3 regions of the Paenarthrobacter aromaticivorans genome follow, and region 2 is predicted to be linked to each of the others. Evidence: riboswitches for the same ligand, from Rfam matches in the RefSeq annotation. Region 2 holds a riboswitch; each other region holds the start of a gene.
The links. A riboswitch is a leader RNA that binds a small molecule or an ion and turns the genes downstream of it on or off. The one in region 2 is predicted to bind glycine.

Region 1: it holds a riboswitch for glycine, as region 2 does, so the genes downstream of both, gcvP (aminomethyl-transferring glycine dehydrogenase) here and cycA (D-serine/D-alanine/glycine transporter) in region 2, are expected to answer to the same signal.
Region 3: it holds a riboswitch for glycine, as region 2 does, so the genes downstream of both, gcvP (aminomethyl-transferring glycine dehydrogenase) here and cycA (D-serine/D-alanine/glycine transporter) in region 2, are expected to answer to the same signal.

The regions. Positions count from the first base shown of each region.
Region 1 covers NZ_JAHOPC010000019.1:63,396-71,085, reverse strand. The annotation lists gene gcvH (glycine cleavage system protein GcvH) at 283-669, opposite strand; gene gcvT (glycine cleavage system aminomethyltransferase GcvT) at 915-2,048, opposite strand; gene gcvP (aminomethyl-transferring glycine dehydrogenase) at 2,061-4,907, opposite strand; glycine riboswitch at 5,093-5,190, opposite strand; gene KSW38_RS21495 (TetR/AcrR family transcriptional regulator) at 5,284-5,823, opposite strand; gene KSW38_RS21490 (MFS transporter) at 5,897-7,447, shown strand; gene KSW38_RS21485 (cyclodeaminase/cyclohydrolase family protein) at 7,471-7,690, opposite strand, start outside.
Region 2 covers NZ_JAHOPC010000001.1:66,425-74,114, reverse strand. The annotation lists gene KSW38_RS00335 (prolyl oligopeptidase family serine peptidase) at 1-1,590, opposite strand, end outside; gene KSW38_RS00330 (FAD/NAD(P)-binding protein) at 1,650-3,635, shown strand; glycine riboswitch at 3,710-3,808, shown strand; gene cycA (D-serine/D-alanine/glycine transporter) at 3,942-5,429, shown strand; gene KSW38_RS00320 (ExeM/NucH family extracellular endonuclease) at 5,506-7,690, opposite strand, start outside.
Region 3 covers NZ_JAHOPC010000022.1:46,430-54,119, forward strand. The annotation lists gene speB (agmatinase) at 1-619, opposite strand, end outside; gene KSW38_RS22370 (PucR family transcriptional regulator) at 797-2,308, shown strand; glycine riboswitch at 2,384-2,482, shown strand; gene gcvP (aminomethyl-transferring glycine dehydrogenase) at 2,632-5,478, shown strand; gene gcvT (glycine cleavage system aminomethyltransferase GcvT) at 5,488-6,624, shown strand; gene gcvH (glycine cleavage system protein GcvH) at 6,888-7,271, shown strand; gene glyA (serine hydroxymethyltransferase) at 7,268-7,690, shown strand, end outside.

The DNA.
Region 1 (7,690 bases), on a different contig from region 2:
CCCTAACAAAGCTTGAAAACGGTCCACCAGATGGTCCTGGCGGATGGCCTCCCCCGCTCGTGGCGGAAAGCGACCGAACAACGACGCCGGGCGGCCCCTTTTGGCGGCAACCCGGCGTCGCAAATTATTTAGTTCCTACAATCCCACGCTACGCCCATCGCGTTCCATTTCGGGGCTCAGCTGCCAAACATGCCGCGCGCACGGCATTCTCTGCAGCAAGCCAACGAATCGGAGGAAGCAAGCACGCACGGAGGACGTCGGCCCCCACGGGCCACACAGGTCTTAGCCCAGGTCTCCGCCGTTCTTGGAGGCGTACTCCTCGGCCGAAAGCAGAGGGCCCTCAGACTCAGCGGCGACCTTGAACAGCCAACCAGCGCCATAAGGATCGTTGTTGATCAGTGCCGGATCGCCCACAACGGCGTCGTTGATCTCGGTGACCTCACCAGTGACGGGCGAGTACAGGTCAGAAACACTCTTCGTGGACTCAACCTCGCCACATGTCTCGCCCGCAGTGACGGCGGAGCCAACCTCAGGGAGGTCAACGTACACAATGTCACCCAGCGCGTCGGTGGCAACCTCGGAAATCCCGACGGACACCAGGTTCCCCTCCCCGCGGGAAACCCACTCGTGCTCGTCGGAGTACTGAAGTTCAGGCGCTACTTTGGGCATTCTGTTTCCTAACTATGGTTGGTCAAAAGCTGTGGCTGGGTTGGGTGGTGGGGCACCGAATTCCTCCGCGTGCTGCTCCTTCGTCGCTTTGACGCACGCTTCCGGAATCCGCTGCCCCACCACGCGGCCCTCGCGGGGCCAGCCTCCGGCAGCATGCGTCTAAGGGAGCATCGCATCCGCTCAGCGGGTGCATCTGCGACCGAGCATGCAGAGGAGGCGGGACTCGCCGGGCAAAAGGCGACTAACTAGCGAACTCGCTTGTAGAACGGCAATGCGACAACTTCGAACGGCTCACTCTTGCCGCGCAAATCGATGTCCAGTGGCGTACCAATCTCGGAGAATTCGACGTCGACGTACGCCAACGCTACCGGGTAACCCAGCGTGGGGCTGGGCTGGCCGGAGGTGACTTCGCCTACCACTGCCCCATCTTTGAGGACCGGGTAGTGAGAGCGTCCAGCGCGGCGGCCCAGGCCCTTGAGCCCCACGAGCTTGCGTCCGCTGGTAGAGCCGGCGCCGTCAGCTTTGAGGGCAGCGAGTGCCTCCTTGCCAACGAAGTCGCCTTCCTTGGACAGCGCGACCACGGGACCGAGCCCTGCCGCGAACGGGTTTCCTTCGCGGGACAGCTCGTTGCCATAGAGGGGCATTCCGGCTTCCAGGCGCAGGGAGTCACGGGAAGCCAGTCCTGCCGGAACCAACTCGCCCTCTTCAGCTACCCCGGCGATGGCCTGCCACAGTGCCGCAGCGGACTCGTTGGCGACGAAGATTTCGAAGCCGTCTTCGCCGGTGTATCCGGTGCGTGCCAGAAGCAGTTCCTGGGTGCCGCCGTCGAACGTGAACGGAACTTCAACCGCCGCGTAGTACTTGAGGTCGGTGACCAGGCCGTGCTGCTCCGCAGGGACGAGGCGCAGAAGGATCGCTTCGGCAAGCGGCCCCTGAACTGCAATCAGCGAGGTCTCCGCGGAAGCGTCCTCAACAACCACGTCAAAACCGGCCGCATGTTCCAGCAAGGCTGCGGCGACAACCACAGCGTTACCTGCGTTGGGCACAACGAGGAACTTCTCCGCACCACGACGGTAAACAATCAGGTCGTCGATGATGCCGCCGTCTTCCTGACAGATCAGCGAGTATTTTGCCTTGCCCTCGGCCATAGCGGAAATCTTGCCGACGAGCGCATAGTCCAGGAACGCTGCCGCGTCCGGCCCGGTAACCCAGACTTCGCCCATGTGGGAGAGGTCGAACAAGCCGGCGGACTTGCGGACGGCGTGGTGCTCGGCCAACTCGGAGGAGTACTTGAGCGGCATCTGCCAGCCACCAAAGTCGGTGAAGGACGCGCCGAGTTTCTTGTGCTCTTCGTAAAGGGCTGTGTAGTTCTCAGTCATACTGCGTACCTTCTAGTTCTCGAAGTCTTCGATCGGTGGGCAGGAGCAGACCAGATTGCGGTCCCCTGCAGCTCCATCGATACGTCCGACCGGCGGGAAGTACTTGTCCTGCTTGAGGTGGTGGACGGGGAACGCTGCCTGCTCACGCGGGTATGCGCGGTCCCAGTCAGAAGTTACGACGGCGGCAGCCGTGTGGGGTGCCTTGCGCAGCGGCGAGTTCTCAACAGTGAAATCGCCAGTGGCGACCTGCTCGATTTCGGCACGGATGGTGATCATGGCCTCGATGAAGCGGTCGATCTCCACGAGGTCCTCGGACTCCGTCGGTTCCACCATGAGGGTTCCGGCAACGGGGAACGCCAGCGTGGGAGCGTGGAAGCCGAAGTCGATGAGTCGCTTGGCAACGTCCTCGGCCGTGACGCCGGTCTTGGCCGTCAGTTCACGGAGGTCCAGGATGCATTCGTGAGCCACGAGTCCGCCCTCGCCGGTGTAGAGCACGGGGAAGTGCTCGTTGAGCCGGGAAGCAATGTAGTTCGCAGCCAGCAGCGCTGACTTGGTGGCTTCGGTGAGCCCCTGGCCGCCCATGAGCTTCACGTAAGCCCAGGAAATCGGGAGTACGCCAGCCGAACCGAAACGGGAGGCCGAAATCGGGACGTCCTTGCCTTCGGTCCAGGAAGCAGCGTCACCAGGCATGAAGGGCGCCAGGTGCGCCTTCGCAGCAACAGGACCAACACCGGGTCCGCCACCACCGTGCGGGATGCAGAACGTCTTGTGCAGGTTCAGGTGGGAGACATCCCCGCCGAACTTGCCCGGCTGTGCGAGCCCAACGAGCGCATTGAGGTTTGCACCGTCAATGTAGACCTGTCCGCCGGCTTCGTGGATAGCGTCGCAGACTTCCCGGACATCGGCGTCGTAAACACCGTGCGTGGACGGGTAGGTGATCATGATGGCCGAGAGGGCGTCCCGGTTGGCCTCGATTTTGGCCGCCAGATCGGCGTGATCGATGGTGCCATCAGCGGCCGTAGCCACCACGACAACCTTCATGCCGGCCAACACAGCCGAGGCTGCGTTGGTGCCGTGCGCAGAAGCAGGAATCAGGCAGACGTTGCGCTGGTCATCGCCATTGGAGAGGTGGTAGCCGCGGATCGCGAGGAGTCCGGCGAGCTCACCCTGGGAGCCGGCGTTCGGCTGGATGGAGACTTGGTCGTAACCAGTGATTTCGGTCAGCTGGGACTCAAGATCCTTGATCAGTTCACGCCAGCCCTCGGTCTGGGAATCCGGAGCGAAGGGGTGGATGGAGGCGAACTCCGGCCAAGAGATGGCTTCCATCTCGGCCGTGGCGTTCAGCTTCATGGTGCAGGAACCCAGCGGAATCATGGTGCGGTCCAAGGCCAAGTCACGGTCCGAGAGTTTGCGGATGTAGCGCAGGAGCTGGGTTTCGGAGCGGTGCGTGTTGAATACCGGGTGCTGCATGAAGTCGCTCGAACGCTCAACGGAGGCCTCCAGTGCGAAGCCCTCCACGGCTTCGGTGACCGAAGCGCCGAAGACATCCAGGACGCCGCGAACAATCTCCGGTGTGGTGGTCTCGTCAACAGAAATGCCCACGAGATCAGCGTCAATGCCGCGCAGGTTGATGCCCTTGGCCTCGGCAGCAGCTACGATTTCGGCAGCCTTGCCAGGAACGCGGACCGTAATGGTGTCAAAGAAGGATGTGTGGAGGACCTCGACGCCGGCAGCCTTCAGTGACGCCGCAAGGGTGCGGGCGTGACCGTGGGCCGTTTCTGCGATTGCCTTCAGGCCTTCGGGGCCGTGGTAGACGGCGTACATGGATGCGACGATGGCCAGCAACGCCTGCGCGGTACAAATGTTGGACGTGGCCTTCTCGCGGCGGATGTGCTGCTCGCGGGTCTGCAGCGCCAAGCGGTAGGCAGGGACACCGGCGTCGTCCTTGGAAACGCCCACCAGACGGCCCGGCATGGAACGCTCGAGACCCTTCTGGACGGCCATGTACGCGGCGTGCGGGCCACCGAAGAACAGCGGAACGCCGAGGCGCTGGGCAGAACCGACGGCGATGTCAGCACCTTGCTCGCCCGGAGGGGTGATGAGCGTCAGGGAGAGCAGGTCTGCTGCGACCGTGACCAGTGCGCCGCGTTCCTTGGCCGCTGCGATGACGCCAGAGTGATCGAACACGCGGCCCGAAACACCGGGCTGCTGCAGGACGATGCCGTTGATGACGCCCTCAGGGAGGCCCAGCGAAAGGTCAGCGACCTCAACCTCGAAGCCGAGCGCCTCAGCGCGGCCCTTCACGATGGCGATGGTCTGGGGGAGGCAGTCGGCGTCCAGGACGGTCTTCCCGTCGTGGGCTTCCTTGTTCTTGTTGGCCCGGCGCATCATGAGGACGGCCTCGGCCACGGCCGTAGCTTCGTCCAGCAGGGAGGCGTTGGCAATCGGCAGGCCCACGAGGTCCTGGACCATGGTCTGGAAGTTCAGCAGAGCTTCCAGACGGCCCTGCGAGATTTCCGGCTGGTAAGGCGTGTACGCCGTGTACCAGGCCGGGGATTCGAGGATGTTCCTGCGGATAACCGGCGGCGTGACGGTGTCGTAATAGCCCTGGCCGATCATCTGGACGGCAGTCTTGTTCTTGGACGCAAGCTTGCGCAGCTCGGCCAGCACCTCAACTTCGCTGAGCGCGTTTTCAAGGGTAAGGGCAACGTCCTGGCGGATGTCTTTGGGAACGGCCGTATCAACCAGCGAATCAACGGTGTCGTAGCCGACCGTCTTGAGCATGGTGTCAATGTCGGCCTGGCGGCGGGCGCCAATATGCCGATCGACGAAGGTGGTGGAGGCTGAACTAACCGTCACGAAGGAACTCCATTACTTGGGCGGCGTTTGGGTACGCCACAGCGGCTCGGGTTCCTCCCCGCTCTGTATTGGACCTGAGAGTTTCCGCGTGTTGCTTATACAACGATCGCTTGCACCTTCGGTGAGCACAGCATTTCATCCGCGCCAACGGGCGCGGCAAAAGGCCTGCTACTTTCCAGAGTTGCCTCGCCGCGGCGGTGCGTGGGCCTGAGAGATTCCTGGGGAGGGTTTGCTCCTACGGCGCCCGCATCACTTGCTTGCAGGACTCTCCCGCCGCAGATCAAAGGCATATTCACTTGTTTGCGTGCCCCTGTAAAGACGCACCACAAGGCTCAATTGTCCTACGTCGAAGGCGTCGCCGCAAATGGGTGGCCCGCTACTTGCGGAGCCGGTCCAAGACTCCCAACAGGATCTCGACGTCGGCCTCCCGCCCGGCGTTACCGCCCTCCTGTCCGCCTTCGAACATGGCATTGAAATACAGGCCGTCACCCATATAGCTGACCGCCTTGGCAACCTCCGGACCCACATCCTCGGCCAGAACGTCCTGCCACTGTTGTTGAATGCCGGCAAACCTGCGACGCGTCTCCTCATGGGCGACTTCTGCCAGACGTGTGGCCGCCACGAACGCCCGGTCCATTGGGGTCCCGGCCCACAGGGAGGTCCGAATGAAGTAGGCAGCGCTGCCATCGGGCGCAGTCTTCATTTTTTCGATGTCTTCCTGGGCCAAACGATCCAAGCGCTCCAGCAGGGCGCCGATCAGCGATTCCTTATTGGGAAAGTGATAGAGCAGCCCACCCTTGGACACCCCTGCTCGCTTGGCAACGGCGTCGAGTGTGGCAGCACGCTCCCCCACCTCAATAAGTAGGGCTTCGAAGGCATCCAAGACTGAATCCCTGGCAACTGGTTTTCGTGGCATGTGTCCATCATTCCCTAAAGGCTTACGGTGATTCTATTTGAAACTATACCGTCTGGACGGTACAGTAAATGACATGTTCACTCCGTCCTCAACCCAAGCACCCCGCTCCGCTTACCCCGTCACGGGCAAGGCAGCACCGTGGCGCGACTGGACGGCACTGGCACTCCTGATGTTTCCGGTGCTGCTGGTTGCCGTCGACAACACCGCCCTCACGTTCGCCCTGCCTGAAATTGCCCGCTCCTTGGATGTGGGTGGCGTGCAGCTCCTGTGGATCATTGACGCGTACCCCCTCGTGTTGGCGGCGCTGCTGGTTTCCATGGGCAACCTTGGGGACAGGATCGGACGACTGCGGCTGCTCCTGATCGGCAGCACAGGCTTCGCTGCGGTTTCGGCTGCTACGGCGTTCGCGCCCTCCGCGGAATGGCTGATTGCCGGCCGCGCTGCACTTGGCGTGTTCGGCGCCATGCTGATGCCTTCAACCCTGTCCTTAATCCGGAACATCTTTGCTGATCCGAACCGCCGGCGGCTCGCGATCGCCGTCTGGGCCGCCGCTTTCTCCGGTGGTGCCGCCCTTGGTCCGATCTTTGGTGGTTGGCTGGTGGAACACTTCTGGTGGGGTGCCGTCTTCCTGGTGGCGACCTTCCTCCTCCTTCCCCTCCTCGCCTTCGGCAGGGTCCTCATTCCCGAATCCAAGGACGCAAACCCTGGCCGTGTAGACGTGCCCAGCATCGCGTTGTCCGTGATCGCGATGGCTCCCTTCGTGTACGGGATCAAGGAATTCGCCATCCACGGATTCGGGGCGTCGGCAGCGGCCTTCATGGTCTTCGGCCTGGTGATGGGCATTCTGTTTGTCCGTCGCCAGCGGCAACTCGAGAACCCGATGCTGGATGTCCGCCTGTTCAGCAACAAGGTGTTCAGCACTGCGATCGTTGCCAACGTCCTGTCCTTGTTTTCCATGACGGGCTTCATCTACTTCTTTGCCCAGCACCTACAGCTGGTAGAAGGCCAGTCCCCCATGGAAGCGGGCATCGCAATGATTCCGGCGCTCCTGGCAACGGTCGTCGCCGGCCTGGTGGTGGTCCCGCTGGTAAAGCGCATCCGGCCAGGATTCGTGGTGGCCGGCGGACTTACCCTCAGCGCTGCGGGCTACTTGGTGGTAGCTGCGGGTGATCACAGCAGCGGACCTGTGTTCCTCTTGTCAGCTTTGACGATTCTGGCCGTCGGCGTGGGTGCAGCGGAGACCATCTCCAACGACCTCATCCTTGGCTCGGTGCCGGCCGACAAATCCGGAGCGGCGTCCGCAATTTCCGAGACTGGCTACGAGCTGGGTTCGCTCCTGGGAACGGCCGTGCTGGGCTCTATCCTCACCGCGTCCTACCAGCACAACCTCGTCATCCCGGAGGGCTTGTCCGCGCAGGCGGCCGGGAAATCGGGAGAAACGCTGGCCGGCGCAGTGGACGCCGCTGCGGCCCTACCCGCTCCGCTGTCGGATGCCCTGACAACCGCCGCCCGGGTAGCCTTCGAATCCGGCGTCCACATCACTGCGGCGATTGGGCTGGTACTGATGGCTTGCGCGGCAGTGCTCGCCGCCGTCGTGCTCCGCCGGGTTCCCAAGGCGCACTAAAAGGTGTGCCGCGTCTTCGGAAATCAATGCGCGTCAGTAGGTGCAGCCTTGCCATCTACGGCGGCCACCAGCTGGTCAATCCGGTCCAGGGCATCGCTGAGCCGGCCAACCGTAGCCCACAATTCAGGGTGCTTTTCCTTGATTTCATCAAGGGTCGCCCCTGCGGACCTGAGCGATCCGAGATCAAAGCTCACGTTGGTTCGGGCTCCGGCGATGGCCGCCCTGAGGGCTCCAAACCCGACC
Region 2 (7,690 bases):
CCAAGCCCTGCCAATGGTGCCGCTGTAGGCGGGGGTGCGGGAAACTTCGAATCCGCCATAGCCGGAAAGCTGCGTGGGATTTTGTCCATCCAGGACCAGGTCCTTGGATGCCACCTGGAAGTAGGGGACTTTGGTCCCGTCCGCCGAGACAGCGAAATGCTGCTGGACCTCATAGTCACCATCATTGAAGAACGACGGCGAACGCTTCACCACCGCATGCTGGCTCGTCACTCCGGCAGTCGATCCGCCGGATGAAGGAACCTCGCCAGCCGTGAGGGTGCCGCGGGTGAGGGTAGTTGGCGTAGTGAACCCGGTGGCGACCAACCAGTAGTCATTTCCGGCCCCGGATTCGTCTTCGTCGTCCACCGCATAGGCGTTGACGTCGTGAAGCGGCGGGCACGCGTCCAGGGCGGTGACAACCCAGCCGCTGTCGGAATCGACGCGGGAAGGGTCCAGCACCCTGATTTCGGAAGAGACGTCGCGCAGGAGGTTGAGCAGCAGGTAGTCCTTGGTCCAACTCCATGACTGCAGCGACGTGTGATCATCGGGGGTAAACAGCACCACAAATTGCCGTGATCCAGCCAAGTAGCCCTCGAGGTCAGCGGCCAGCAAGGAACCGGCCGCGTAGGTAACGCCGGAAACGTCCCAGTCCTTCTGCGGGCGGAACATCAGCCATTCCCGGTGGGCGCTGATGTTCACGTCCGTAGGCACGTCGATCGCAACCCATGAGTCGTCGCGGAGCAGCCACGTCCTGCGGTTGTAGAAGTCGATGTAATCCACGGCGAAGGTCCGTTCGAAGCCCGGCGTTGAGTCGTGGGCGACGATGGCCAGCATGTGGTCTTCGGGGATCTCGAAGATCTGCTCTGCCTGGGCGAGGGATTGGCCGCGACGCAGCTTCACACCGGTCCGGGCGTACGAGGAACTGGTTGCAGGCAACCCCTCTGCCGTACTGGAGACCAGCAAGGTGTCCGCATCCAGCCAACTCACGTTGCCTTTTGCCGTGGGCAGATCGAATCCGCCAGCGGCAGGGTCAACAAAGGTGCGGGATTCGACGTCGAACTCGCGGTGACGGTTGGCATCGCCGCCGTCGGGGGACAGAGAAACCATCGCGAAGCGGTACATGTCCCCGTCCAAAGGACGGAGAAACCCAGCTCCATGGAACACCCACTCGACGCCTTCTGCGGCGGCGAGGGCATCGATGTCCAGCAGTACGTCCCATTCGGGTGCCTCGGAAACGTAGCTCTCCCACGTGGTCCGCCGCCAAAGGCCCTTGGGGTGCTCCTGGTCCTTCCAGAAGTTGTAGTAGTAATCACCGCGCTTGTTCACCATGGCAATCCGGTCCGTGGAATCCAGGACCTCCAGAATGCCGGCTTCAACCGCTGCGTACTCTGCGTCCTCCAGCAAATCCTCGGTTCGCGCGTTTTGTTCACCGACCCAGGCCAGCTGTTCTTCGCCGTGAATGTCCTCCAACCACACGTTCTCATCCGTGGGTTCGGGCGCTATGGTCGCAGCGTGGCGAGGCCCGGACGTGGTCTCCAGATCCGTGTCATTGTCAGGAAGGGGCGTCTGATCAGCTTCTGTGGTGGTCATCGCCCCATCCAAGCAACACTTTTCAACTGGAAGCAAGTCACAGGAAGTTAGGCTTGAGCGTGGCTAAATCGCAAATCAATCGTGTTGCCCTGATTGGGGCCGGCCCCCGGGGCACGAGTGTCCTTGAGCGGCTGCTCGCGAATTGGGCTGCAGGGGCCACCAGCCGTGCGAACCGGGCCGATCCAGGGTGGAGCGCACTGCACATCCATGTTGTAGATCCTTTCCCACCGGCATCCGGCCATGTGTGGCAGCCGGAGCAGTCCAGGCTGTACCTGATGAACACACAGGCGTTCTATCCGACGCTCATCCCTGAAGATCCCAAGCTTGCGCAGCCCCTCGCGGGCGGTTCCTTCGACCAGTGGCGCGCCGCCCGACGTCGTGATGGACAGGGCCTGAATGACGCCGAAAAGGCGGAGTTGGCCACGCTCGAGTCCCACGATTTTCCGAGCCGGGCCATATATGGAAGGTACCTGCGGCAGACTTTGGCGGAGCTGCTTCAGCGAATGCCCGACGGCGTGGAGGTCGCCTTCCATGAAACGACCGCCGTAGCGGCGCGCCCGGTCCCGGCAAGTTCAGGCACCACAGGCGGGCAAGCGTTCGACGTCGAACTGGCCGACGGCACTACGCTCACCGTCGGCTCGGTGGTCCTCGCGCTGGGGCACGTCGAGTCCCGTTTGAATCCGGAGCAGCGTGCGTTCCAACGGGCCGCCGACGAGCACGGCCTCCTCTATTTCCCGCCTGCACCGCCGGCCGACGTCGACTGGCAGCGGGTGCCGGACAACGAGCCCGTCCTGATGCGTGGGATGGGACTGAATTTCTTCGATGTCATGGGCCAGCTGACCGAGGGCCGCGGAGGCAAGTTCGTCGAAGCCGGCGTACCGGGAGCCGGAGTTCTCGAGTACCGGCCCTCAGGCAGGGAACCCAAGATCATCGCAGCATCCCGGCGCGGAACCCCGTACCGGGCCAAGGCTGGTTTGGCAGGGTATTACCCCAGCAGCATCACCATGAGTTACCTGACCGAGGCAGCAGTGGACCGCTTCAGGGCAGCCGGCATCCAGCCAGGATTCGACCATGACCTTTGGCCGCTCCTGCATCGTGACGCCTTGTGGGCTTACTACTCCACCCTGGCAAGGTCGCAGCCCGCCGCCATTCGCGATGCAGCGCAGTTCCTCGCGGACCTTGAGGATGCCTTGCAGCCCCACGCGCACACCACTGCCAAATGGGAAAGTGACGTCGCCGCCCTCGTGGACAAGCACGTGGTTGCCTCCCGCCGACTCAATGTCCGCGGGCTCGCTGCGCCGTTGGCTGGCCGGACGTTCGCGTCCCGCCGGGAGTTGGACCTGGCAATAACGGCCTACCTTGACGACGACGCGCGGCGCTCTGCCCTCGGGGAAGCCGACCCCGTGAAGATGGCCATCGGAGCCCTCCACAGAGGCAGGGCGATCCTCAAGTCCGTCGTCGCCGACGGCGGAATCACGGACGAATCGTGGGTCGCTGAGCTGCGGGGATGGTTCGAGTCGTTTGTTGAAGGCCTTGCAAGCGGAGCCCCAGCGCTGCGTTCGGAGCAGTTGGCAGCTTTGGCGCGTGCCGGCGTCGTTGGTTTCGTTGGACCCGATCCCAAGTTCAGCGTGGATAGAAGCGCCAAGGTTTTCCGGGCGGTCTCGCCTTGGGTTCACGATGGACCTGTGGAGGCATCCACTTTGATTGAAGCGATGTCGCCAGCCAACCGAGTAGGCATCAATATTTCCCCGCTCCTGGAACAACTCATGGCCGACGGCCTTGTGCGAACCAAAATCATGATGAGTGCCGAGGGCACGCCAGTGCAGACAACCGGACTGGATGTGGAACCGCACCCGTACCGGCCTGTGGCGTCCAACGGCTCTGTGACGCAGGGGATGTATGTTTTGGGCCTGCAATTGTCCGCGACCCAGTGGGGAACAGCGATTGCTGCGGAGGCGCGTCCGGCAACCGGGAAGGCTTACGCCAGTGGCCAGCGAACCTTGCGGGATGCCGACGAAATCGCTCGTAGCATTCTGGGCAGTTAGCTGCCTTCGTTTGCGGTGAGTCCAACGCTTCGCTAGTGTGTGAGCTGCATCACCGGCAAAGTGGTGCGCGCTTTTGATCTGCGGCGGGAGAGTCCTGCCGGTACATCCCGTCAGGCGCCGTAGGAGCAAACCCTCCCCAGGAATCTCTCAGGCCCATGTACCGCCGCGGCGAGGCAACTCTGGAAAGCAGTCCGGGCAACCGGGCTCACCGAAGGTGCAAGCAGGCCCATTCCTGCGGAAACTCTCAGGTCCACGACAGAGCGGGGAGGAACCCGAATCATCGTGGCACCCAGTGCCGCCTGAACAATGGAGTTCCTCTTGACGATTCAGCGCCCACCATCCTCCGACTCGCATCGAGCAGACTCACCACACCTCGAACGGCAGCTCAGTAACCGGCACATCCAGCTGATCGCGATAGGCGGTGCAATTGGCACGGGCCTGTTCATGGGCTCGGGAAAGACAATTTCTGCCGCTGGTCCGTCTGTCATTTTCGTGTACATGATCATCGGCTTCATGCTGTTCTTCGTCATGCGCGCCATGGGCGAGTTGCTCCTGAGCAACCTGAACTACAAATCCTTCAGCGACTTCGCAGCGGACCTGCTGGGTCCCTGGGCAGGGTTCTTCACCGGCTGGACCTACTGGTTCTGCTGGGTCATTACCGGCATCGCTGACGTCATCGCGATCGCCGGGTACTCCAAGGAGCTCTGGCCTTCCCTTCCGCTCTGGGTACCCGGATTGATCACCATCGGTATCCTGCTGCTCCTGAACCTGGCTACGGTGAAAGCATTCGGCGAGACCGAGTTCTGGTTCGCCCTCATCAAGATCGTCGCTATCGCGGCCCTCATCATCGTCGGCCTGTTCATGATTTTCAGCGGCTTCCAGTCCGACGCCGGACCGGCCAGCTTCACCAACCTGTGGAGCCACGGTGGCTTCTTCCCCAACGAATTCATGGGCTTCGTCGCCGGTTTCCAGATCGCCGTCTTCGCTTTCGTCGGCATTGAACTGGTAGGCACCACGGCCGCCGAGGCCAAGGACCCGGAGAAGAACCTGCCCAAGGCCATCAACTCGATCCCGATCCGCGTGCTGCTCTTCTATGTGGGCGCCCTCATCATCCTGATGTCCGTCACCCCGTGGACCCAGTTCGCGGCTGGACATAGCCCCTTCATTGCCATGTTCTCCCTGGCCGGACTGGGTGCTGCCGCCACCATCGTCAACCTTGTGGTGCTCAGCTCTGCGATGTCCTCCGCCAACTCCGGCATCTACTCCACGTCCCGCATGGTTTACGGCCTGGCCAAGGAAGGCGACGCCCCAGCTGTGTTCGGCGCGCTCTCAGGACGCAAAGTACCCCGCAACGCCCTGTTCCTTTCTTGCGTCCTGCTGCTGTCCGGCGTCGTTCTCATGTACGCAGGGCAGGACATCGGCAAGGCGTTCGACATGGTGACCACCGTGTCAGCTGTCTGCTTCGTGTTCGTATGGTCCATCATCCTGGCCAGCTACCTGGCGTTCCGCAAGCGGCGGCCACACCTGCATGATTCTTCGGCGTTCAAAATGCCCGGCGGCGTGGTGATGGTGTGGGTGGTCTTCGCATTCTTTGCCTTCGTGCTCTGGACCCTGACCACGCAGCCGGACACTTTTGCTGCGCTGCTGGCTACGCCGCTGTGGTTCGTGATTCTGGGGGTGGCCTGGTCCATCCTGCGTCGTCGGCCCGCGCATCTGGTTCGCTACGAGGAGTTCCAAGCGGAGCTTGAGAAAGACGCCAAGCGAGCGGAAGAGCCCGAGCTCGCAAAGAAGTAGCTGCCAAACCCCAGGGGGCACCTCACGATTCATCACCGTGCGGTGCCCCCTGGGGCAGCCTAAGGAAAGGGGCTGTTTAGCCCCTCAGGCACTTCTGATACTCCAGCCACGCCCACGCGTAGCGGAGCCAGCCCACGAGGTCGTACCACGTAGACGGTTTGACCGGCGGAGTGCACTGCGGCGGGTTGGGCCCGCTATCAGCTACCTGAACACTGGCCTTCACCACGGTTCCACTCTCGACGGCGGTCAGCACCAAGGTGCCGGTACCTGCAGCTGCCGCAGCGGGAACCTTGAGGTCCACCGTGGCTGCTCCTGCCGTTACTGGAACCGATCCAAGCGGCACTGCTGCGCCCTTGCTGTCCACGAAGATCGCATTGAGGGTGTTGTTGGCCGGGCTGCCGATCGAGGTGAGATTCAGCTTGGAGATAGCGAGTGTCATGGGCTCACCTGCTTTGACCTCTGTGGCGGTGGTGTTAACCACGGCAACTGACCGGCGCGCGAAGTCCGGAGACACGGGGTTGTGCTCACGCAGGTACTTGATCCACGCATCGCGGTCCACCAGACCGGTGTCCTTCGTGTTGGTGCCTTCCTTGAAGATCCGGAAGTTGTCGCCTCCCGTTGCCAGGAAGCTGAAGGTCCCAATTCTGTATTGCTTCGCCGGGTCCATCACGGTCCCGTTCACCCAGATGCCGGTGATGCGGTACCCTGCAGGGCGGCCGGCGTCATAGGTGTAGTTGACGTTCTTGGAGAATCCCAGCTGCTGGTAGGGGCGGCTGGGAACAGTTCCGTCAACGTTGGTCTGCCACTGCTGCTCAAGAAGGGTCTTGAACTGGGCGCCAGTGAGGGATGTAGTCCACAGGTTGTTCACGAACGGCAGGACCGCATTCGCCTCGGCGTAGGTGATGGTGCCGTCCGGGGCGTAGTAGAGCTCGTTGCGCAGGCCGCCGGGGTTTACGACGCCAATCTCCGCCCCGCCCAGTTCGGGCGCCTTGAGCGTGTCCACCAGGGAGTCCGCTACCAGGTTTCCGAGGGTGGATTCGCTCGCGCGGTCGTCCCGCTTGGGGGCACCTCCAAGCGGATCCGGCGTGAAGGCGGTGGTGATATCAGCTGTCACTGCGCCAACAGGCTGGTTCCCTATCACGGCGGCCTCGGCCAGTGCCTTATCCACGATCGCCTTTACCGTCGCCACCCGGGGATACGCGGCAGCCAGGCTTTCTGAAGTCTCCGTGGTCCGGTCCACGACGGCGGCCTTATAGCCCGTCACGGATTTCGTAGCGGTATCGACCGTGAGAGTCACGCTTCCCACGTTTTCGCCGTAGTTGCCGGTCTGCACAATGGGACGGGTTTTGCCGGTGGGTTGGCCGTTGGCATCCAGCAAGGGTGCGTCCCAGGCATACTCCTTGTGGGTGTGTCCGGTAAAGATGGCGGCCACGTCAGGGCTGGTCTCGTTGACGAGCTTGGCGAACGGTCCGCCGGCTGCGACTTCCTGCTCCAGGGTGGCACCCTCCGGTGTGCCCGATGCTGCGCCGTCGTGGTTCTCCACAATGATCAGGTCCGCCGCGTTCTCCGACTTGATCTTGGCGGCTACGCGGTTAATGGCTTCAACAGGGTCCCCGAATTCGAGATCCGTGATTCCCGCCGGGGTCACCAACGACGGAACTTCCTGCGTGACGGTGCCGATGACGGCCACCCGCAGGCCGTTCATATCCAGGACCTTGTACTCCGGCAGTACCGGAGTCTTGGTGCCCTTCTGGTAAACGTTCGCGCCCAGGTAGGCAAACTTCGCGTTGGTACCGTCGGCGATGACGCGATCGCGCAGGTCCTGCCACCCGCCGTCGAACTCGTGGTTACCTAGTGCGGAAGCCCGAAGCTCCAGCGCGTTCAGGACATCGATGGTTGGTTGGTCCTTCGCAACCGAGGAAGCGAAAAGTGAAGCGCCGATGTTGTCCCCGGCAGAAATGAAGGCTGTTGCGCCGGGGGCGGCCGCAGCGCGGAGCTTCTCCACAGTGCCGGCGAAGAGGACAGTGTTGGAGTCGATCCGGCCGTGGAAGTCGTTGATGCCCAGGAACTGCAGGTCAACAGTGGCCGGCATATCCGATCCCAAGTTCATGCCCACCACCACAGGATCGTGGTCGCTGGCACGGAACTCGTCCCCTGCATAGTAGTTGGTCACATTGTTGTTATACCTGCTGTATTCCAGCGCCACGGACTCCACAGAGTTGATGTTCCAAATGTCGGTTCCCGTGACTATCCCGGCCGCT
Region 3 (7,690 bases), on a different contig from region 2:
CGAACTCGTGGTCCCTGAGGAAGTCGTTGCGGTCATAGACCGGGCCGCGGATCCCCACGTGCATCGACTTGTCCTCCACAAGGAGGCCCTCCTCGAACGCCCGCCGGAAGATGGTTCCGTGGGTGATGGGCTGGTCAAAGTAGGTGTCCCACGTGTCCAGGTGAGCGTCGAAGTGCAGCAAAGCCACCGGGCCATGGACCTTGTTCAGCGCCCGCAGCATGGGCAAAGCAATGGTGTGGTCGCCACCGATCGAGATCAGCCGCTTGTCCTCACTGATCAGGGGCAACGCCTGCTCCTCGATCTCACGGACTGCGCGGGTGATGTCATAGGGAGTGCAAGCGATGTCGCCAGCGTCCACAACCTGGGCTTCGTAAACGGGTTCGACGTCGAGCTCAGGGTGGTAGCCAGGGCGTAGGAGGCGCGAGGCCTCGCGAACCGCGGCAGGACCGAAACGGGCGCCTGGCCGGAAGGAGGTTCCGCCGTCGAACGGGACACCGACGATCGCAATGTCGTAGTCCGGAACCCGGTCGATTTGGGGGAGGCGGGCGAAGGTGCCGAGGCCTGCATACCGGGGGACTTTGGTTGCGTCGACAGGGCCGATGGGCTTGTGGATTGTCATTGCCGGATCCTTGGTGTGAGGGGTGCTCGCCATTGAGCGGGAAGTAAGTAATTCCATTCTTGGTGACGCGGGTCACGGCGAATAGCGGTACATTGACTACAAATGGCCGAGGCGCTTAGACGAATGTCTAAACGGTCCGAAACGGCCCCCGGAATCATAGAGTCAGGACCCCATCCGATGGCAATCACGGTCGCCGAGCTCGTAGCTGAACCCCAATTGGGGCTCACCCTCCTTGCCGGCGACACAGGGCGCGACAACCGGATCACCTGGGCGCACACTTCGGATCTGCCCAGGCTGTGGGAATGGGTCACCGGCGGCGAGCTCATGATGACCAATGGACTCTCGATTCCCGCGGACGCCGAGGGGCAAGTGGCGCTCGCGGAGGCCCTCATGGACAGCGGGGCGAGCGCCTTGGCGATCGGCGAAAAGATGCACGCACCCCCGCTGACGCAGGAGTTCCTGGCGGCCTGCGACCGGCTGCCGCTGCCGCTGATCAACATCCCGTACCCGCTGCCCTTCATCGCGATTGCCCGCTCGGTTGCCGAATCCTCCCTGCTCGAAGAGTCCCGGCGCCTGCGCCAGACAGCCAGGGTCTACGACCTTCTCCGCACGGCCGGAGCCTCCGAGGACCATTGGCAAAGCCTGGTCCAACGGCTTGCCACCGAACTGGACGCTGAACTGTTCGTGGTGGACCGCCGCTGCCTCCATCCCTGGCACCCCGAGGGCCAACGGCTCCCGGAGTTCCTCGCGGATGAATGGGCTCCGCTTTCCGGGCAGGTGTCCTTGGCTGGCAAGAATTTCCAGTGGCACCGGATCCGGGGCCGGCACGTGCTGACCATGGACATCCCGACGCACGCCAATGCGCTGCTTGTGGTGCTGCCACACAGCGAACCGCACCCGGACGCCGTCGTACTCCTGCACGCCGCAACCGTGCTGGGACTGCAGCTCTCGCGCATCGTTTTGTCGCTTGAAGGGCGGCATCGGCTGGCCGGCGAGTTCCTGCTGCAGGCTATGGATGGCCGACTGGGCGCGGCCGAGATGGAGAGCCGGCTGTCAGCTTTTGGGGTTCCGCCCCAAGACTTCCTGCTCGCATCCATGTCAGCGAACGCTTCCACCACAACGAACGACGGCGACAAGCTGGCGAACGTGCACATCGAACTGTGGCGGCACGGGGTTGCGTCGGCGTCGTTGAAGCGGAATAGCAGGCTGCACGTGGTGGTCCCCGCTGATGTGCCGGACGACATCCTGATTCATTGCGCCGGGGCAGATGCCGCGATTGGAATCAGCGCTCCGGCGGGTGTGGCGGGCATTCAGCGCGCGCTGCAGGAGTCGCTTTGGGCGCTCGGATCGGCCCGGGCGAACAAGCTCGACCTGGCCCGCTACGCGCAGGGGCCATCCTGGCTCGGGCTGACCGGTTTTGAGGAAGGAACTGCGCTGGTCAGGCGTCTGCTGGGTCCGATTTTCGATTACGAGCAGAGCCAGGAAGGCGATCTCCTGGTCACGCTGACGACCTATTTGGACTCGCAGCGTTCCTGGCAAAAGACTGCCGCAGCCTTGTTCGCGCACCGGCAAACCATCATTTACAGGATCCGGAAAATCGGCGAGCTGACGGGGCTGGACATGGGTGAAACCTCCACGGTGGCGCAGCTGTGGTTCGCGCTCCAGATCCACGAGGCGATGCATCGGTAGGTACCCCTTGCTTGCGCTTTTTCGAAATGATCAGCTATGGTGTGAAGCGTGTCACCCATGGTGACGCAACGCTTTTGATCTGCGGCGGGAGAGTCCTGCCGGTACATCCAGTCAGGCGCCGTAGGAGCAAATCCTCCCCAGGAATCTCTCAGGCCCATGTACCGCCGCGGTTAGGCAACTCTGGAAAGCAGTCCGGGCAACCGGGCTCACCGACGGTGCAAGCAGGCAACCATTCCTGCGGAATCTCTCAGGTCCAATACAGAGTGGGGAGGAACCCACATTCATCGTGGCGCTCAGTGGGCGCCTGAATCATGGAGTTCCTCTTGACTGTTCAATCAACCCCCACCGCTTTCGCGGACCGGCATATCGGCGCCCGACGCCAATCCGACGTTGCCACCATGCTCAAGGCAATCGGCTACGACTCCGTAGACGGCCTGGTAGATGTTGCGGTCCCCGATTCCATCCGCCAGGACACTGCCCTGAAGTTGCAGGACGCCCTCACCGAGGTGCAGGTCCTCGCCGAGCTGCGCAAGCTCGCGTCCAAGAACAAGACCGCCGTCCAGCTGATCGGCCAGGGCTACTACGACACCGTTACACCCCCGGTCATCCGCCGCAACATCCTCGAATCCCCGGCCTGGTACACCGCCTACACGCCGTACCAGCCCGAGATTTCGCAGGGCCGCCTCGAAGCTCTCCTGAACTTCCAGACCATGGTCCAGGACCTCACGGGGCTGCCGGTAGCCAACGCTTCGCTGCTGGATGAAGCTACTGCAGTGGCTGAGGCCGTGCTGCTCATGCGCCGTGCCAACAAGTCCAAAACCGCGAAGGACGGCAAGACCGTCCTGGACGCCGACCTCCTCCCGCAGACCATCGCGATCGTGAAGGGCCGCGCCGAAGCGCTGGGCTTCGAAGTGGAGATTGCCGACCTTTCGCTGGGCCTGCCCGACGGCGACATCAACGGCGTCGTCCTGCAGCAACCCGGTGTTTCGGGCCACGTGTTTGACCACTCCGCCGTGATCGCTGAGGCCAAGGAACGCGGTGCCCTGGTGACCGTGGCTGCCGATCTTTTGGCTCTCACCCTCATCACGCCCCCGGGCGAACAGGGCGCCGACATCGCGGTCGGAACTGCCCAGCGCTTTGGTGTTCCGCTGTTCTTCGGTGGCCCGCACGCCGCATACATGGCAGTCCGCGAAGGCATGGAGCGCACGCTTCCGGGCCGCATCGTGGGCGTCTCCAAGGACAATGCCGGCGTCCCCGCTTACCGGCTTGCGCTCCAGACCCGCGAACAGCACATCCGCCGCGAGAAGGCCACGTCCAACATCTGCACTGCCCAGGCCCTGCTCGCGATCGTGGCCTCGATGTACGCGGTTTACCACGGTCCGGAAGGCCTGAAGGCAATCGCCGAAACCGTCCATGGCCACGCCCGCACACTGGCCACTGCCCTCAAGACCGCCGGCCGCGAACTCGTGTCCGAATCCTTCTTCGACACTCTGACGGTCCGCGTACCCGGCAAGGCTGACAAAGTCATCGCCGCCGCCGAAGCCCGCGGTATCAACCTGCGTCGCATCGATGCCGACACGGTTGGCGTTTCGCTCGATGAAACCACGACGCCGGAGGTCCTCTCTGCGGTAGCCGTCGCCTTTGGTGCCGGCCCGATGAAGGACGCAGCCGGGTTCGAGCTGCCGTCCTCCGTTCTCCGGACCTCGGATTTCCTGCAGCACCCGGTGTTCAACACGCACCGTTCCGAGACGCAGCTGTTGCGCTATATCCGCAAGCTGTCCGACCGGGACCTCGCACTGGATCGCACCATGATCCCGCTGGGTTCCTGCACCATGAAGCTGAACGCCACGGCTGAGATGGAAGCAATTTCCTGGCCCGAGTTCGCCTCGATCCACCCGTTCGCTCCGGATCACCAGACCGCTGGCTGGCGCGAGCTCATTGAAGGACTGGAAGCCGACCTCACAGAGATCACCGGCTACGATCAGGTCTCCATCCAGCCGAACGCCGGCTCCCAGGGTGAGCTCGCGGGCCTGCTGGCAATCCGTGGCTACCACCTGTCCCGCGGCGATGAGCAGCGCAACGTGTGCCTGATTCCTGCTTCTGCGCACGGAACCAACGCAGCCTCTGCTGTGTTGGCCGGCATGAAGGTTGTCGTGGTGGCCACCGCCGCTGACGGAACGATCGATCACGCGGACCTGACTGCGAAAATCGAAGCCAACCGCGAGGCGCTCTCCTGCATCATGATCACCTACCCGTCCACGCACGGTGTTTACGACGCCGACGTGCGGGAAGTGTGCGACGCCGTCCACGAGGCCGGTGGCCAGGTGTACGTTGACGGTGCAAACCTCAACGCGCTCGTTGGGCTGGCCCAGCCGGGCAAGTTCGGTGGCGACGTATCGCACCTGAACCTGCACAAGACGTTCTGCATCCCGCACGGTGGTGGCGGACCGGGTGTTGGTCCGGTTGCGGCCAAGGCCCACCTGGCACCCTTCATGCCCGGGGACGCGAACAACGTCTCATCGGAAGGTGGAGTGGCCATCTCGGCATCCCGCTACGGTTCCGCCGGTGTGCTCCCCATTTCCTGGGCCTACGTGAAGCTCATGGGCGGCCAGGGACTCACCGAAGCGACCAAGTCTGCGCTGCTCGCGGCCAACTACGTCGCCTCCCGCTTGGACGAGCACTTCCCGGTCCTGTACACGGGCGAAGGTGGGCTCGTAGCCCACGAGTGCATCCTGGATCTCCGCGACCTGACTGCCCGAACAGGCGTCACAGCTGAGGACGTGGCCAAGCGCCTCATCGACTTTGGATTCCACGCTCCCACGCTGGCGTTCCCCGTTGCGGGCACTTTGATGGTGGAGCCGACTGAGTCCGAGGACCTGGCTGAGATCGACCGCTTCATCGAAGCCATGATCACCATCCGCGCCGAAATCGAGCAGGTCGCCAGTGGCGATTTCACTGTTGAGAACTCGCCGCTGCGCAACGCGCCGCACACGGCTGCCGCCGTCGTGAGTTCTGACTGGGACCGCGAGTACTCGCGTGAGCAGGCAGCGTTCCCTGTCCACCAGCTGAAGCAGGACAAGTACTTCCCGCCGGTCGGCCGCGTTGACGGTGCCGCTGGGGACCGCAACCTGGTGTGCTCCTGCCCGCCCCTCGAAGCATTTGAAAACTAAGGACTGGTCATGACTGAGAACTACACAGCCCTGTACGAGCAACACAAAAAGGCCGGCGCGTCCTTCACGGATTTCGGCGGCTGGCAGATGCCCCTGAAGTACGAGTCCGAGCTTGCTGAGCACCACGCCGTCCGCAAGTCCGCCGGCCTGTTCGACCTCTCCCACATGGGCGAGGTCTGGGTTACCGGACCGGACGCGGCAGCGTTCCTGGACTTCGCGCTGGCGGGCAAGTTGTCCGCGATCGCCGTGGGCAAGGCAAAGTACTCGCTGATCTGCAACGCCGACGGCGGCATCATCGACGACCTCATCACCTACCGTCGCCCTTCTCCCGAAGAAGGCGTGGATCAGTACCTCGTGGTCCCAAACGCGGGCAACGCCAAGGTAGTTGCTGCAGCATTGCTGGAGCGGGCGGCAGGGTTCGACGTCGTGGTTGACGACGTCTCCGCCGAGACGTCGCTGATTGCAGTCCAAGGTCCGAACGCGGAAGCCATTCTGCTGACCTTGGTTCCCGCTGAGCAGCACGCCCTGGTGACGGAACTGAAGTACTACGCGGCCGTTGAAGTCTCCATTAACGGGCAGGATCTGTTGCTTGCACGCACCGGCTACACCGGCGAAGACGGCTTCGAGATCTACATCCCCAACCTTGATGCAGCCGGCCTGTGGGAAGCGCTCCTCGAGGTTGGCGAAGGTCACGGCCTCATCCCCGCGGGCCTTGCAGCACGCGACTCCCTGCGACTCGAAGCCGGAATGCCGCTCTACGGCAACGAGCTCTCCCGCTACGTCAACGCCTACGCCGCAGGACTTGGCCCGGTGGTTTCCCTGGCCAAGGAAAGCGACTTCATAGGCAAGGAAGCCCTGGCTGCTATCAAGGCTGCCGGCGTTGGTTCGACCATCGGCCAAAAGCTCGTCGGCCTCAAAGGTGCAGGCCGCCGCGCAGCACGCGCCCACTACTCGGTCCTCAAGGACGGCTCACTCATCGGCGAAGTCACCTCCGGCCAGCCGAGCCCGACGCTCGGTTACCCGATCGCCCTGGCGTATGTCGACGTCGAGCACTCAGAGCCGGGCACGATCGTCGACGTGGACCTCCGCGGCAAGTCGGAGCCGTTCGAAGTTGTGCCGCTGCCGTTCTACAAGCGCCAAAAGTAGGCCGCGGGTGTTTGGGGCCGCCGGCCTCTGGGTCACCTAGACCCGGCGGCGCCGACCTCCTCCGCGGGCTCGGTCGCATAGGCGCCCGCTGGGCGGACGCGATGCTCCCTTGGACGCCCGCTTCCGGTGGCCGGCACCGCAGGGGCCGATGTGGCCAAGGCGGCGCCGATCGCTTTGGCGCTGCTTGAACCCCTAAGCGCTGGGGATGGGTCGAGCACCACGTGATCTTGAAGAGTTTTTCGTAAGAGAGAGAAGGAATTGGAATGAGCAAGGTAGTTGCTGAACTGAAATATTCGGCTGAGCATGAATGGGTTGCTTCGGATGGGGGCGGGCCTGTGGGGATTGGGATCTCTGCGGTGGCCGCGGATGCCCTGGGCGACATTGTGTATGTTGACCTCCCCGAGGTTGGCTCCACGGTTACTGCGGGGGAGACCTGCGGTGAAGTTGAGTCCACGAAGTCCGTGTCGGACCTGTACTCGCCCGTGACGGGTGAGGTGACCGAGATCAACGACGCCGTCGTCGACGATCCTGCCCTCATTAACAACGATCCGTACGGTGCCGGCTGGCTGTTCAAGGTGGCCGCCACGGAAGAAGGGCCGCTCATGACGGCTGAGGAATACGCTGCGACGAACGGTGGCGAACTGTGAACCCGGCAGCCGTGACCGAATTCGAGCAGGTCGTTTCGGCGTCGTTGGATGCCCAGCTGGCTGACCTCGATCCTGAGATCGCCGCAAAGATCGACGACGAACTGGGCCGCCAGCGCGACGGCCTGGAGATGATCGCCTCCGAGAACCACACGGCCGTTGCCGTGATGCAGGCTCAGGGCTCCGTGCTGACCAACAAGTACGCCGAGGGCTACCCGGGCAAGCGCTACTACGGTGGTTGCGAGCACGTCGACGTGATCGAACAGCTCGCGATTGACCGCATCAAGTCCCTGTTTGGCGCCGAATTTGCGAACGTCCAGCCACACTCCGGTGCGCAGGCAAACGCATCGGTGATGCACGCGCTGATCAAACCGGGCGACACCATCATGGGCCTAAACCTGGCCCACGGCGGCCACCTCACC